2 linked regions of the Polyangium mundeleinium genome follow. The protein of the gene in region 1 interacts with the protein of each later gene in a pairwise test. Links are inferred from orthologs where the notes say so. Each region holds a gene or a part of one and is shown in the gene's direction. Other genes may lie near its edges. The genes, in order: POL67_RS39375 and murG.

Region 1 (8,470 bases):
GTACGACCCGAGCGAGGCCTCGATCGAATTTTTCTGGAAGGGCCCGGAGGCCGAGCCGGCCTCCTTTTTCTCCGAAAAAGACGACATCTGGTATTGGCCCGGCGACGGCGAGCGCATCGGCGACAAACTCTATCTGTTCATGATGGCTGTCCGCGCGGCGAGCGGCGGCCTCGGCTTCGAGGTGTTCGATGCTGACGTCTTCGTCGTCGAGAACCCCGACGACGCGCCGCCCGTATGGGTGATGAAGGAGCTCGAAATGCCCTCGAACGACGCGGGCGTCATCGTCGGCTCCGCGAGCGTGCTCGTGCACGACGATCACCTTTACGCCTTTGGCGCGCAGGAGTCCGAGGGGCACGACATCCACCTGACGCGGTTTCCCCTGCCTGCGTCGGGCGAGATCGATTTCACCAAGCCCGAATCGCTCGGCCTCGCCTTCGAGGACGGGCAAACCGAGCTGACGGTGCACCACGACCGCGTGCGCGACCTGTGGATCGAAGTGCAGGCCGAGGGCTTCGGCGCCTCCGATCTCGCGCTTCGCACGGCAAACGACCTCCGCGGCCCCTTTTCCGACCTCGAAACGTTCTACCATCCCCCCGAATCCGACCGCGAGGATACCCTCGTCTACGCCGGCAAGGCTCACCCCGAGCTCGAAGGCGCCGATCTCGTGGTCACGTATGCCTCGAACAGCCTCGATTTCTCCACGCTCCTCGCCGACACCTCGCTCTATTTCCCCCGATTCGTGCGCGTGAGCTTGCGCGCGCCCTGATCGCGGCTTCGCGCGCGGGAGCCATCTATCGTCGGAGCGACGGATCGGGTAATCTCGATCCATGCTGCAAGGATCTTCCGCTTCGACTTGGGCTGCCCTCCTGGGCGTGATGGGCCTCGTGATCGCGTCGGCGTGTGGGGACGCTGGGTCCAGCGCGTCGTCCGGGGGCGGCGCGGCCGGCGCCACGTATGGCGCGGGCGGGATGGGCGGCGTGGGCGCGGGCTCCGCGGGCGCGGGCTCGTTCGGCTGCAATCCGGCCTGTGTTGCGCCGCAGAAGTGCAGCGCGGCGGGCACGTGTATCGATCCCGGCACGTGCGCCGTCGCCAGTGACTGCTCGGCGGGCATGAAGTGCGACGGCGCCACGAAGACGTGTGTCCCCGGCGGCGACTGCGGCGCGCAGGAGGCCAAGGTCGAGACGATCCCGCCGAACATGCTGCTCGTGCTCGATCGATCGTGCTCGATGACGGCGCTCGTCGGCAACGTGACGAAGTGGGACATCGCCGTCGCCGCCATCAACAAGATGACGACCGATTACACCGGCAAGATCCGCTTCGGCCTCACGCTTTTTCCCGACCTCGTGACGCCGAACTGCCAGCAGGCCGCGATTCCCATCCCGGTTGGCCCCGACAACGAGACGCCCATTCAAGAGCTGCTCACGGCGGCGCTCGCGAAGGCGGACAAATACTTCCCGGACGGGCCCTGCGTCACGAACATCCAGACGGCCGTCACGCAATCGACGACCGAGCCCGCGTTCAACGACACCGATCGCGACAGTTATGCCGTGCTCATCACGGACGGCAAGGAGACGTGCGGCTCGGACGCGACGACCGAAATGGAGATCAAGAATCTCTTCGAGATGCGCGGCATCCCGACGTTCGTGATCGGCTTCGGGGCGGGCATCGACCCGGCGCAGATGAACAAGTTCGCGAACGCCGGCGGCGTCCCGGCCGCGGGGGCGAACCCGTATTACGACGCCTCCGACCAGGCGAGCCTCGACATGGCGCTCGCGACCATCGCCAAGAAGACGCTCTCCTGCGCGTACACGCTCGACACGGTCCCGCCGAACCCGAGCGAGATCTACGTCTTCTTCGACAACACGACCGAAGTGAGCCGCGACGACACGAAGACGGACGGGTGGACCTACGATGCGGGCAAGAACCAGGTCGTCTTCTACGGCCCGGCGTGCGATAGCTTGAAGAACGGCGTGGTCATGGACCTGGATATCGTCCTCGGGTGCCAGGAGCCCACGCCGAACTGATCCGGAAGGTCCGATCCCGTTCATGAAGCAGAAGCCCGACCCGCGAGCCCCCGGCGCCCAGGCCCCCGAGATCGTCCACGGCCTGCGCGCCTGCCTCGCCGTCTTCGCCCGCCGCCCGGACGACGTCCTCGCCGTCTCCTACGGCCGCGAGGCGCGCCGCGACCTCGAGACCCTGATTCGCTGGGCCGCGGCGCGCCGTGTCCCCTGCCACGAGCTGCGCGACGACGAACTCGAGCGGATCGCGCACACGAAAAACCACGAGGGGCTCTGTCTCCATACGCGGCCGCGGGCGTGGCTCGGAACGAACGAGCTCGCGGACATGCTGGTCCGCACGCGCGGGGCGGCCATCGCGCTCGAGCGCGTGCGGAACCCCTACAACATTGGCGCGATCGTCCGGAGCGCGGCGTTTTTCGGCCTCGACGCCGCGCTCCTCGGCGCGCCGGCCCCGCACCCCGGCCTCCCGCCCGACGCCGTCCGCGTGGCCGAGGGCGGCGCCGAGCAGCTCGACTTCTCCCGTACCACGGACCTGCCCGACACCCTCGCGCGCCTGCGCACCCGGGGCGTCACGATCGTGGGCGGCGAGAGCGACGCCGCGGCGAACGCGTTCGGGTTCGCCTTCAAGCGCCCGGTGGTCCTGGTGCTCGGCCACGAGCGCGAGGGTCTGTCCGAGCGCGCCAAGGCGCAATGCGACGCGCTCGTGGCGATCCCGGGGGCCGGGTCGGTCGGGTCGCTGAACGTATCGATCGCGGCGAGCGTGCTCCTGGCGGAGGTTGTCCGGGAGAACCTGCTCGGGAAAAACCCGTCCCCCGCGTCGCCCGCGCCCCCGGCGCCCGTGGCGTCGCCTGCACGTCCGCCCGCGGGCCCGCCGCGGGGGCGTCCGCCGCGGCGACGCTGACCCCCGCGGCTCACCCCACCTTCCGCGCCCGCGTCGTCCCCAGCGTCTTTCGCACGAGGAGCCGGTCTCCAGCTTCCCCCACCTGGACGAACCCCGCCTGCAGGAACGTGGCGAGCAGCCCCGCCTCCTTCCCGGGCCGCGGCTTCGGCGGGTACGCGTCCACGAACGTCACCCCTTTGGCCCTGAGCGCGCGCTCGGCCTCGGCGAGCAGCACCCGGCCGAGCCCGAGCCGCTGGTAGCGGGGGGCCACGAGCAGGCAGGCCACCGTGGGCACCCGCCCCGCCGTCGTGGAGGCGCCCGGCCCGAAGGCCGCGAGGGCGCCGACCAGGCAGAGCGCCGCGGGAAAACCCCCGACGTACCCGGCAAAACCTTTGAGCCGTCCGGCGTGCATGTCGACTTCCAGGATGTTGATTACCTCCCAGGGGTCGAGCTCCGGTGGCTGTCCTGACAGACCGGGAAAAACGGCGTCCGGCACCTCGTCGAGCTCGTGCTCCAGCAGCGCCAGGCTCTCGGCCACCGTCGTGGGTTCGTCGGGGGAGACGGGAAGGACGTACGTGTCGAGCATGGGGTTTTACGGGACCGGACCGCAGAGGCCCCTCAATGAGCTCCATGTGTCGAACGACCCGTTCGTCCGTAAAAAAAGTGAGACCACGTAAAATAAATCGTGCTCCGTGGGAAAACCGTAGGGGAGGTCACGGTGGAGGGGATGCACGCGACAGGGATCGCGGCGGCGGGCGGGGCGCGTTATGTTTGGCTCGATGGTCCGGAAATTGGGGCTGCCCGTCCTCACGCCGAAGCCGCCGCCGCCGACGGTCGACGCCATGCGCAAGCGCCTCGGCGGCCGCGCCTCGACCGAGCCCGGGGCCGGCGACGCGGTCACGTTCACCACGCCGGGCGGCGTTCGGCTCACGGGCGTGGTCCTGTTCGTCCGGGGAGACGAGCTCGACGTGTGGGTCGACGAGAACGTGGTCCGCCGGACCCGTCGCGCCGTGGCGGCCCCGCTCGACGCCGAGCTCCCGCGGGACCTCGTGGCGATCGCCGCCGACGCGCGCGTCTTCGCCAAGCTGACCGAGGGCCAGCGGATCCGTTACCTCGACGAGGGCCGGGTGGACGAGGGCACGCTCGTCGAGAAGTGCCGCTTCGGCGCGCTGGTCGAGCGCGGTGACGCGACGATCGTCGGCCTCGGCTTCCGCAGGCTCTGGCCCGCGGACGCAACGCCCGCGCGCGAACCCTCGTAGATCAGAGGCAACTACAGAGCGGATCGTCCAGCGCGCACGCGCAGCCCGTCGTGACCCGTGTGTTCGGTTTTCCCGGGACCGTGGCTGTGTCGTGCTTGTGCTTGTGCGGGTTCAGGCCGGTCGGCGGCTCGGGCGGCGTCTTCGGCAGCGCCTCGGCCTCGGGCGAGGGGGGCGGCGTGGGCGGCGCTTGCGCCTCGGCGGCCTCGGGCTTCACGGCCTCGGTCGTCGCGGTGGGCGCGGGCTCGCTCTTGCCGCAGGCGGCGACGATCAGCGAGGCGCCCACGGCGAGGCGCAGCCGGGGCAAACGCCGGGCAGGTGGGGGGCTCGGCTCGGGATGGCGGAAGAGGACGTTCCCCTCCTCGTCGTGCTCCACCCGCACGCAGAGCGAATGCGGCCGGGCCGAGGCGATCAGGCGATCGGCCTCGTCGGGCGTGAGCTCGGCGAGCGCGACGACCTGTTTGTCACACGAACCGCAATGTCGCCGCGCTTCCGACCCCGTCATCGACTCCCAGCGTTCGCTGCAAGGCTCGGCGATGTGGAAGCGGCGGAGCATGGAAACGAGTCTACGCCCGTGGGCCCGAAAAGGGGAGCCCTGGGAGCTACGCCCCGCCGTGCCGGGCCTGCGCGAACGTCCCGAGCCCGCTCACGACGGCCGGGGGGATCTCGTGCGCCCCACCGTGCGGCACCCACGTCACGCGCGCTTTCGCGGCGGTCATCATGTCCCGGAGGATCTCGGCGCGCCCGAAAGGCAGGAGCGGATCTCGCCGTCCGTGCGAGATGAACGCCGCAAGCCGCTCCCCGACGGCATCGAGCCCGGCCTGCCAGCGCTCGCCGCCGAGCCGGGTCCCCGAGAGCACGGCGAGGCCGGCGAAAGGCTCGCGGAGGTGGGTCACGAGCTCGGTCGTGACCATGGCGCCCTGGGAAAACCCGCCCACGACGAGCTGATCCCGCCGCACGCCGTATTCCTTCCCGAGGACCTCGACGGTCTCCGCGAGCGCATCCCGGGCCGGCGCGAGTCCTTCGGGCACCTCGTCGAGGCGCTTCATGGCGCCGTCGATGTCGCCGCGCATGAGGAGCGTCATCAGCCGATCCATGCCGATGTCCCACCAGGCACGTCCGCGCATGCCGGGGCCGACCTCGACTTCGAGGGGGGCTTCGGGGAAGAACCAGCGGACGCCGCGACCGGCGTCGATGACGCGGCAGAGGCTGACGAGGTCTTCCCCGGGCGCGCCGAAGCCGTGGCAGAGCAGAATCGCGGGGCCGTCGCCGCCGCCGCGGTGATCGTCGCCGCCCCGAACGTGGACGCGGAGGGGGCCGAAGGTGCGGGGTTCCATGGGGCGGGACCGTAGCAGGATTTCGAGGGGGTGCGGGGGGTGGGCGAAGGGAGGGCGCGTGGCGTGAGGGACAGGGAGATTGGCGGTATCGGCGGGAGGACGCTGGGGTGGCATCCCTGGGCAAACGGTCTCCGATTCCAGGCCGAGCTTGTGCCAGCGGCGGAGGGGTGGCATGCTACGAGCCAGACGTCGGCGAGGGAAAAACGCGTGGAAAAGCGAACCTTGGAGCAGCTCGAAGCGGCGCTCGATGCGGTCAGCAGGGACCTGGCCCCGCGCGTCGAAGAGCTCGCGCAGAAGAGCACCGCGGGCGCCCTCACGCCTGAAGAGTACCGGGAGTACGCCGAGGTCGTCCGCCTGAACGACACGCTCAGCCTCCTCAAGCTACAAGCCGAGGAGTTCTGGACGATGCGCGCAGCATCGTGAAGCTTCCCAGCGACGTGCGGGAGATGGTCCAGCGGCGTGCCCAGGGCGCGTGCGAGTACTGTCGGTTTCCCGAGAGCGCGTCGATTCTGCCCCATCAGGTCGACCACATCATCGGGCGACAGCATCGGGGATCGGATGGCGTGGACAACCTGTGTCTCTGCTGCATTCGCTGCAACCTGAAGAAGGGGCCGAACATCGCGTCGATTGACCCCGCGACCAGCGCCATCGTGCCGCTCTATCACCCGAGGCGGCATTCGTGGGGGACCACTTTTCCGTGGGGTCGGAGGGAACCGTGGAAGGGGGGACGGCCGAGGGGCGCGCGACGGTGCAGCTCCTGGACATGAACGACGAGGGGCGCGTTCGGCTGCGCGCATGGCTCTTGCGCCGTGGATGGCGTCCTTGAGCGGATGGGACGCTTGGGCCAAGAGGGCGGAGTCTTCCGAGGAATCATGATGGCCACTGGCACAGGACAATCGATCGATGACCATCAAGAATGACACTGTGAAGCAGCGAAAATTCCTGGAGTCGATGATCGACGACAACTACTACCCGAAGCACCTCGTCGAAAAGGGGCAGCGGCTCCTCGTGGCGCTCGCGGAGCGCATCGAGAAGGAGGCGCCCAAGGGGAACGCGGTCTACGCGCTCACGCACGCCACGACCGAGGCGTTCAACGATCTCCAGGAGGAGTTTTTCGAAGCGGAGAGCGAGATCGAGACAATGGCGCGCGAGGCCATCGCGGAGGACATCGGCTTTATCCTCAAGGCCTACGGCTATGAATTCGACATCGAGGAGGCGCTCGCGCCGCGGGATTGGTGACGCGCTCATGATCGGCGTCCAGGTGCAGATCGTGCGATATGCCGACGACGCGCAGCCCGGCTGGGTCGAGTGCCACTTGATCGACGCGCACGGCCGCCGCTGGTCGTTTCTCCAGAAGGTGCCAATCGTCACCGAAGCTGCGCTGGATCAGCAAAGCGAGTACCCACAACCGGGCATCCTCGCTTGCGAGGTCGTCACGCGGCACGAAGGTGTCGTTCGCATCGATACAACGCAACCGTGGGACATTGATTCGATCGAGGGGGAGAAACAGTTCGACGTGCAAGAGTCCCTGCTGGTCGAGGTCGACTGGTACCTGTAGCAAGAGACGATTCCAGCGAGATCGACGCCGCGCCCGTGCGTTTCGTGTCGCCGGACATCCGTCCTCGCGTCGATTTCAGCAGGAGCGGACCTCGTCTCGGTCCCCACAGCGCGGTTTTCCGTTGATCACCCCGCCCCATGGGAGGACGCTTCCCCGCGGAGCAAATCCCCATGCCCGACCCCCTTCTCCTCCGCTTTCGTGCGATTCCGGGTGAAAACGTCGACGTGCCGGTCGTCCTCGCCGGTGCTGGAAAAGAGGCGGCCGAAAGCTGGAAGGACGCGAGGCGCACGCCGGGCGTGCACGTCCTTCTCGCCGGGGATCGTGATTACGTCGTGAGCCTCGCGCCCCCGTGTCGGAGGCGACGATCGAGATGCTGGAAGCACACCGGAAGAAAAGCGCGCAGCTCGTCTTCCCGGGACGAACCCCCGTGCGGCGCAGGATCGCCGACGTCGCCGTCGTGCCGGCGGCGAGGCTCAGGCAGAGCGGGCCCGTCGCACTCGCCGCGGCAGCGCTCGATTTGACGGCCGGGCGCGAGGGCGCACCGTCGTTATGGCTCTTGCCCGATGGTTCGTTCGCCACCGAGCCGGGGCCGCCGCCGCGTGGCCTCGACGCAGGCCCCGCGCTCGTCCGCGCCGCGCGCTGGGTCTCGTCCCGCCGCACCACGACCTTGGAGCGCCTCTTCCCGCCGAGCGCGTTTCACCCCGACGAACCTTTGCGCCCCGAGCGGCTCACCGCAACGCAGGCCGCGGGGCTGCTCGTCCAGGCCCGGAGCGCGCTCGCCGCCGCAGGGGCGACCACCGAAGATGCACGAAAAGATCCGATCGCGGCGGCGCAGATTCGATCGGCCGCGCTCACCGTGCTCTCGCACCTCGTGGCCACGGCGCTCCGGGATCCGGATTTCCGCGCAATTGCGGATCAGGCCGCGGCCCTGATGTTCGCGCTCGTCGCCAGCGAGACCGGGCCAGCGGCCGTGCCCGCGCTCCGGGCGCACGCGATTCAGCTCCTCTCGATGCGCGCGCCGGCACTCGCGGCGGCCGACCGGGAGCTCGCGCGGAGCCTCGTCCGGAGCCTCGTGCGCGAGGCGCCGCCCTACGACGCGCTCCCCGGCCCGTGGCGTTTTGCGATGTGCTCGGCCCGCGATTTCCACGAGGGCGAGGTCGACATCTTCATCGACCGCTACGACTTCCGCGAAATCCCAGCGCCCGAGGGCTCGCCGGCGCCGCCCAAATACGGGACGTATCGTGTCCTCGAAGCACCGTTCCGCACCCCGGATGGTGATCCCGTGTGGCTCTACGCCCGCGCCGCGCGGCCCGACGACGAGAACCTCGAAATGGCCGACGCCGCGTTCGTCGGGGTCTTCATCAACCGGCACGCCCAGCTTGGCGCCTACGACATGCGCGCCGCCACGGCGACCGCACGCC
Region 2 (4,412 bases), 7.7 Mb from region 1 along the record:
GGGAAGAAAGTGTTCATCGGCGGCAACTTCGGCACGCCGCTCGCCGAGGTCGTGGGGCAATCGTTCGACGCGATCGTCCTCGAAATTTCGAGCTTCCAGGCCGAGCGGGTGCCCACGCTGCACGCCCGCGCCCACGCGTTGCTCAACATCACCGACGATCACCTCGACCGGTACCCGGACTTCCAGGCGTACGCCGACGCGAAGGGCAACCCCTTCGTCCCCATGGGTCCCGAGGATACGGCCGTGATCCCGCACGGCGATCCGCTCTGCGCGAAGCAGGCCGCCCGCGGCGGCGCCCGTGTGGTCACGTTCAGCGCGACCGACGAGGCCGCCACCGTGCGCCCCGTCGGCGGCTCGATCGTGCATCGCGACGCGTGGCACAGCTTCCCGCTCGACGCGCTCCAGATCGCCGGCAAGCACAACGTCGAGAACGCATGCGCGGCGCTCGGCGTCGTGGCCGCGTTCGACGTGCCCTTCGACGACAGCGCGGACGCTTGGCTCTCGCGCGCCGTCCGTGCCTTCCGCGGCCTCGGCCATCGCACCGTGCTCGTCGGCGTGAACGACAGCGTACGTTACTACGACGACTCGAAGGGCACGAACGTCGGCGCGTCGGTCGCCGCGCTCCGTGGCCTCACCGAGGACAAGGCCGTCCTCATCGCGGGCGGCAAGGACAAGCTCGGCGCGTACGAGCCGCTCGTCGACGCGCTCCGCGACAAGGGCCGCGGCCTCGTGCTCATCGGCGAGGCTGCTGATCGGATCGCCGCGGCCGCGCAGGGCGTGCTCCCCATCGAGCGCGCCGGATCCATGGCCGAGGCCGTGCAGATCGCGCGCCGACTGGCCCAGCCCGGCGACGCCGTCCTGCTCAGCCCCGCCTGTTCGAGCTTCGACATGTTCCGCGATTACAAGGATCGCGGCGACCAATTTGCCCAGGCGGTCCAGTCCATGCTGGAGGTTCGGTCGTGAGCAGCAGCGCCGTCCTCTCGGGCAACCATGCGATCGGCGAGCGCCGCCATTCGAGCGCGCCCCCGCCGAAGAACCGCCTCCTTCCGCCGAGCGATCCGCCACCCGCGCCGCCGAAAAACGAGGCCCGCGCGCCGCGCAAGGAGAGCCCCGGCGCCGGCAACGGCGTCACCGCGCTCCTCCGTTCGAGCAAGGCCGGCCCCGTGGACTCGGTGCTCGCGGCCGTGGTCATCGCGCTCGTCGGCTTCGGCGTCGTCATGGTCTACAGCGCGAGCGCGATCGAAGCGACCGTGAAGTACCACGACGCGCAGTTCTTCCTGAAGCGCCAGGGCGTCTACGCGCTCGTCGCGCTCTTCACGATGTGGCTCGTGAGCCGCTTCGACTACCGCAAGCTCAAGCCCTTCACGTACCCGATCCTCGTCGCGGTCACGCTCATGCTGGGCCTGACGATCCTCGGCCTCGGCCACAAGGCCGGCAACGCCTACCGCTGGATCGCGATCGGCCCCGTGCACATCCAGCCAGCAGAGACCGCCAAGCTCGGCATCGTCCTCTGGCTCGCGTACTCGCTCTCGAAGAAGGCCGACACGATCAAGAGCTTCTCCGTGGGCTTCTTGCCGCACCTGATCGTCGTCGGCTTCCTCATCATGCTGCTCTTGAAGCAGCCCGACTTCGGCAGCGCCGTCGTGCTCCTGTTCCTCACGTTCACGCTGCTCTTCGTGGCGGGCGCGCGCCTGCCGTACATCGCAGCGTTCACGGCCCTGCTCGGCATGGGCGCGGCTGCGCTCGTGGCCTTCAGCGACTACCGCTACCGGCGCTACCTGGCGTTCATCGACATGGACAACCACCGCCAGGACCTCGCCTATCAGCCCTTCCAGTCCGTCATGAGCTTCGGCTCCGGCGGGTGGACCGGGCTCGGCCTCGGCAAGGGCCTGCAGGTGCTTTACCTGCCCGAGGCGCACACGGACTTCATCAGCGCGATCATCGGCGAGGAGCTCGGCTTCCTCGGCATCCTCGGCCTCGTCACCGCGTACCTCGTCATCGTCTCGCGTGGCGTGAAGATCGCGCTCGAAGCGCACGACGACTACGGCAGCTTCCTCGCGTTCGGCATCGCCACGCTCTTCGGCGTGCAGGCGCTCGTGAACCTCGCCGTCGCCATGGCCATCCTGCCGACGAAGGGCCTCACGCTGCCGTTCATGAGCTACGGCGGCTCGTCGCTGCTCGTGAACGCCGCCGGCGCGGGCGTCCTGCTCAGCGTCAGCCGTCCGCGGACGAACGAGGTTCCGCGAGAGAAGCCCGCGCCCGTGCGCACGAGCGAGGGCGCGCCGAGCGCGTCGGCCCTCATCGCCACGGAGGCCCAGGATGGGGCCGCGGCCGCGGAGGGAGCGAGCGCGTGACGACCCTTCTTCTCGCAGGCGGCGGCACCGGCGGCCACGTCTTCCCGATGCTCGCGGTGGGCGAGGCGGTTCGTGCCGCCGACCCTTCGGCGCGTGTCGTCTACGTCGGCACCGCGCGCGGCCTCGAAGCGCGCGTCGTGCCCGAGCAAGGTGGCGAGCTCGAGCTCCTTGACATCCTGCCCCTGCGCGGCGGAGGAGTTTCCGGGTTCCTGAAGGGCGCGCAGCACGCCGCGGCCTCGATCCCCGCCGCGCGGGATCTCGTCCGCCGCCTCGGGCCGTCGGCCGTCCTCTCCGTGGGCGGTTACGCGGGCGGCCCCGTGTGCTTCGCGGCGCGCACGCTCGGCGTCGCCGTCACCGTGCTCGAACCGAACAGCGTGATGGGCCTGTCGAACCGCCTGCTCGCGCCGTTCGCCGTGCGCGCCTACACCACGTTCCCCGAGGTCGATCGTTTCTTCCGACCGAGCATCGTGCGCCGCCTCGGCGTGCCCCTCCGCAAGGCCTTCGCGCCCGCGCCGTACGAGGTCCAGAAGGACCAGCTCTCGATCCTCGTCCTCGGCGGCAGCCAGGGCGCCAAGGCCTTGAACGAGACCGTGCCGCGCGCGATTTCCCAGGTCGTGAACCAGGTCCCGGGCCTGCGCGTCGTCCACCAGACGGGCCGCGAGCGCGAGGCCGAGGCGCGCGCGCTCTACGAGTCGCTCGGTTTGTCCGGGGCCGCCGAGGTCGTCCCGTTCATCGACGACATGGCCCGCGCGCTCGCGTCGGCCGACCTCGTGATCGCGCGGGCCGGCGCCTCCACGCTCGCCGAGCTCTGCGCCGTCGGTCGCCCCGCGATCCTCGTCCCGTATCCCTTCGCGGCCGACGATCATCAGCTCAAGAACGCGCGCTCGCTGGAGAAGCGCGGCGCGGCCGTGGCGCTGCCGCAGGCCGAGGCCACGGCCGATCGGGTCGCGGAGGAGATCCGCAAGCTCGCGGGTTCGCCCGAGGGGCGCGCTTCCATGGCGCGCGCCGCGGCCGAGATCGGGGCGCCCGACGCGGCGAAGGCCGTGGCGGCGGACTTGCTCGAGCTCGCGCGTTTGCGGGAGTCGAAACACCGGGAGAAAGCCCGGGGAAGGACGGCATGATGTTCCGCGGGCGCGTCCGGCACATCCACTTCGTGGGCATCGGCGGCGTGGGCATGAGCGGCCTCGCGGAGATCCTCCGCTCGCTCGAGTTCGACGTCTCCGGCTCCGACGTGAAGAGCGGCTCCACGACCCAGCGTCTTGCCTCGCTCGGCGTGCGCATCGACATCGGCCACCGCGCCGAGAACGTCCGCGGCGTCGACGTCGTCGTGTATTCGAGCGCGATCCGCGCGGACAACCCGGAACTCGTCGAGGCCCGCGCGCTCGGCATCCCCGTCATCGGCCGCGCCGAGATGCTCGCCGAGCTGATGCGCGTGAAGTACGGCGTGGCCATCGCGGGTTCGCACGGAAAAACCACGACGACCTCGCTCGTCGCCACGGTGCTCCGGCACGCCGGCCTCGATCCCACGGTCGTCGTCGGCGGCAAGATGGCCGCGCTTGGTTCGAACGCGCGCCTCGGCGCCGGCGATCTGCTCGTCGCCGAGGCCGACGAGAGCGATGGCTCGTTCTTGCGCCTGACGCCCACGATCGCCGTGGTCACGAACATCGACCCCGAGCACCTCGATCACTACGGCACCCACGAGAAGATCAAGGACGCCTTCATCGAGTTCGCCGCGCGCGTACCCTTCTACGGCCTCGCCGTGCTTTGCCTCGATCACCCGCACGTGCAGGACATCCTGCCGCGGATCCCGCGCCGCCACGTCACGTACGGCGTCTCGCCGCACGCGGACTACTGCGCGCGCGGCATCCAGTTCCGCGGCCTGGAGACGAGCTTCAACGCGTATCGCCGCGGCCAGCCGCTCGGCGGCTTCACCGTGAAGATGCCCGGCGCGCACAACGTGCTGAACTGCCTCGCGACGATCGCCGTCGCCGACGAGCTCGAAGTCCCGCTCGACGTCACGAAGCAAGCCCTCGCCACCTTCGGCGGCGTCGCGCGTCG

What was found.
Region 2: the proteins of POL67_RS39375 (region 1) and murG interact in binary tests that used the Escherichia coli proteins (3 or more experiments, as listed by UniProt). The link is inferred for Polyangium mundeleinium from one-to-one orthologs.

Annotation. Positions count from the first base shown.
Region 1 is NZ_JAQNDO010000001.1:9,984,424-9,992,893, reverse strand. Bases 1,232-3,982 are described here. They hold POL67_RS39375 (TrmH family RNA methyltransferase), read left to right. Parts: upstream 1,232-2,046; coding sequence 2,047-2,919; downstream 2,920-3,982. Other genes in these bases: POL67_RS39365 (hypothetical protein), read left to right, coding at 3,678-3,982; POL67_RS39370 (GNAT family N-acetyltransferase), read right to left, coding at 2,930-3,484; POL67_RS39380 (vWA domain-containing protein), read left to right, coding at 1,232-2,024. Also shown: POL67_RS39385 (DUF5005 domain-containing protein), read left to right, coding at 1-766; more of POL67_RS39380, read left to right, coding at 828-1,231; more of POL67_RS39365, read left to right, coding at 3,983-4,157; POL67_RS39360 (hypothetical protein), read right to left, coding at 4,159-4,710; POL67_RS39355 (alpha/beta hydrolase), read right to left, coding at 4,757-5,491; POL67_RS39350 (hypothetical protein), read left to right, coding at 5,699-5,914; POL67_RS54365 (HNH endonuclease), read left to right, coding at 5,938-6,258; POL67_RS39345 (DUF5713 family protein), read left to right, coding at 6,395-6,730; POL67_RS39340 (hypothetical protein), read left to right, coding at 6,738-7,049; POL67_RS39335 (hypothetical protein), read left to right, coding at 7,399-8,470.
Region 2 is NZ_JAQNDO010000001.1:2,300,740-2,305,151, forward strand. The notes cover bases 1,414-4,412. They hold murG (undecaprenyldiphospho-muramoylpentapeptide beta-N-acetylglucosaminyltransferase), read left to right. Parts: upstream 1,414-2,350; coding sequence 2,351-3,475; downstream 3,476-4,412. Other genes in these bases: ftsW (putative lipid II flippase FtsW), read left to right, coding at 1,414-2,354; murC (UDP-N-acetylmuramate--L-alanine ligase), read left to right, coding at 3,472-4,412. Also shown: murD (UDP-N-acetylmuramoyl-L-alanine--D-glutamate ligase), read left to right, coding at 1-963; more of ftsW, read left to right, coding at 960-1,413. UniProt on the Escherichia coli protein: Cell wall formation. Catalyzes the transfer of a GlcNAc subunit on undecaprenyl-pyrophosphoryl-MurNAc-pentapeptide (lipid intermediate I) to form undecaprenyl-pyrophosphoryl-MurNAc-(pentapeptide)GlcNAc (lipid intermediate II).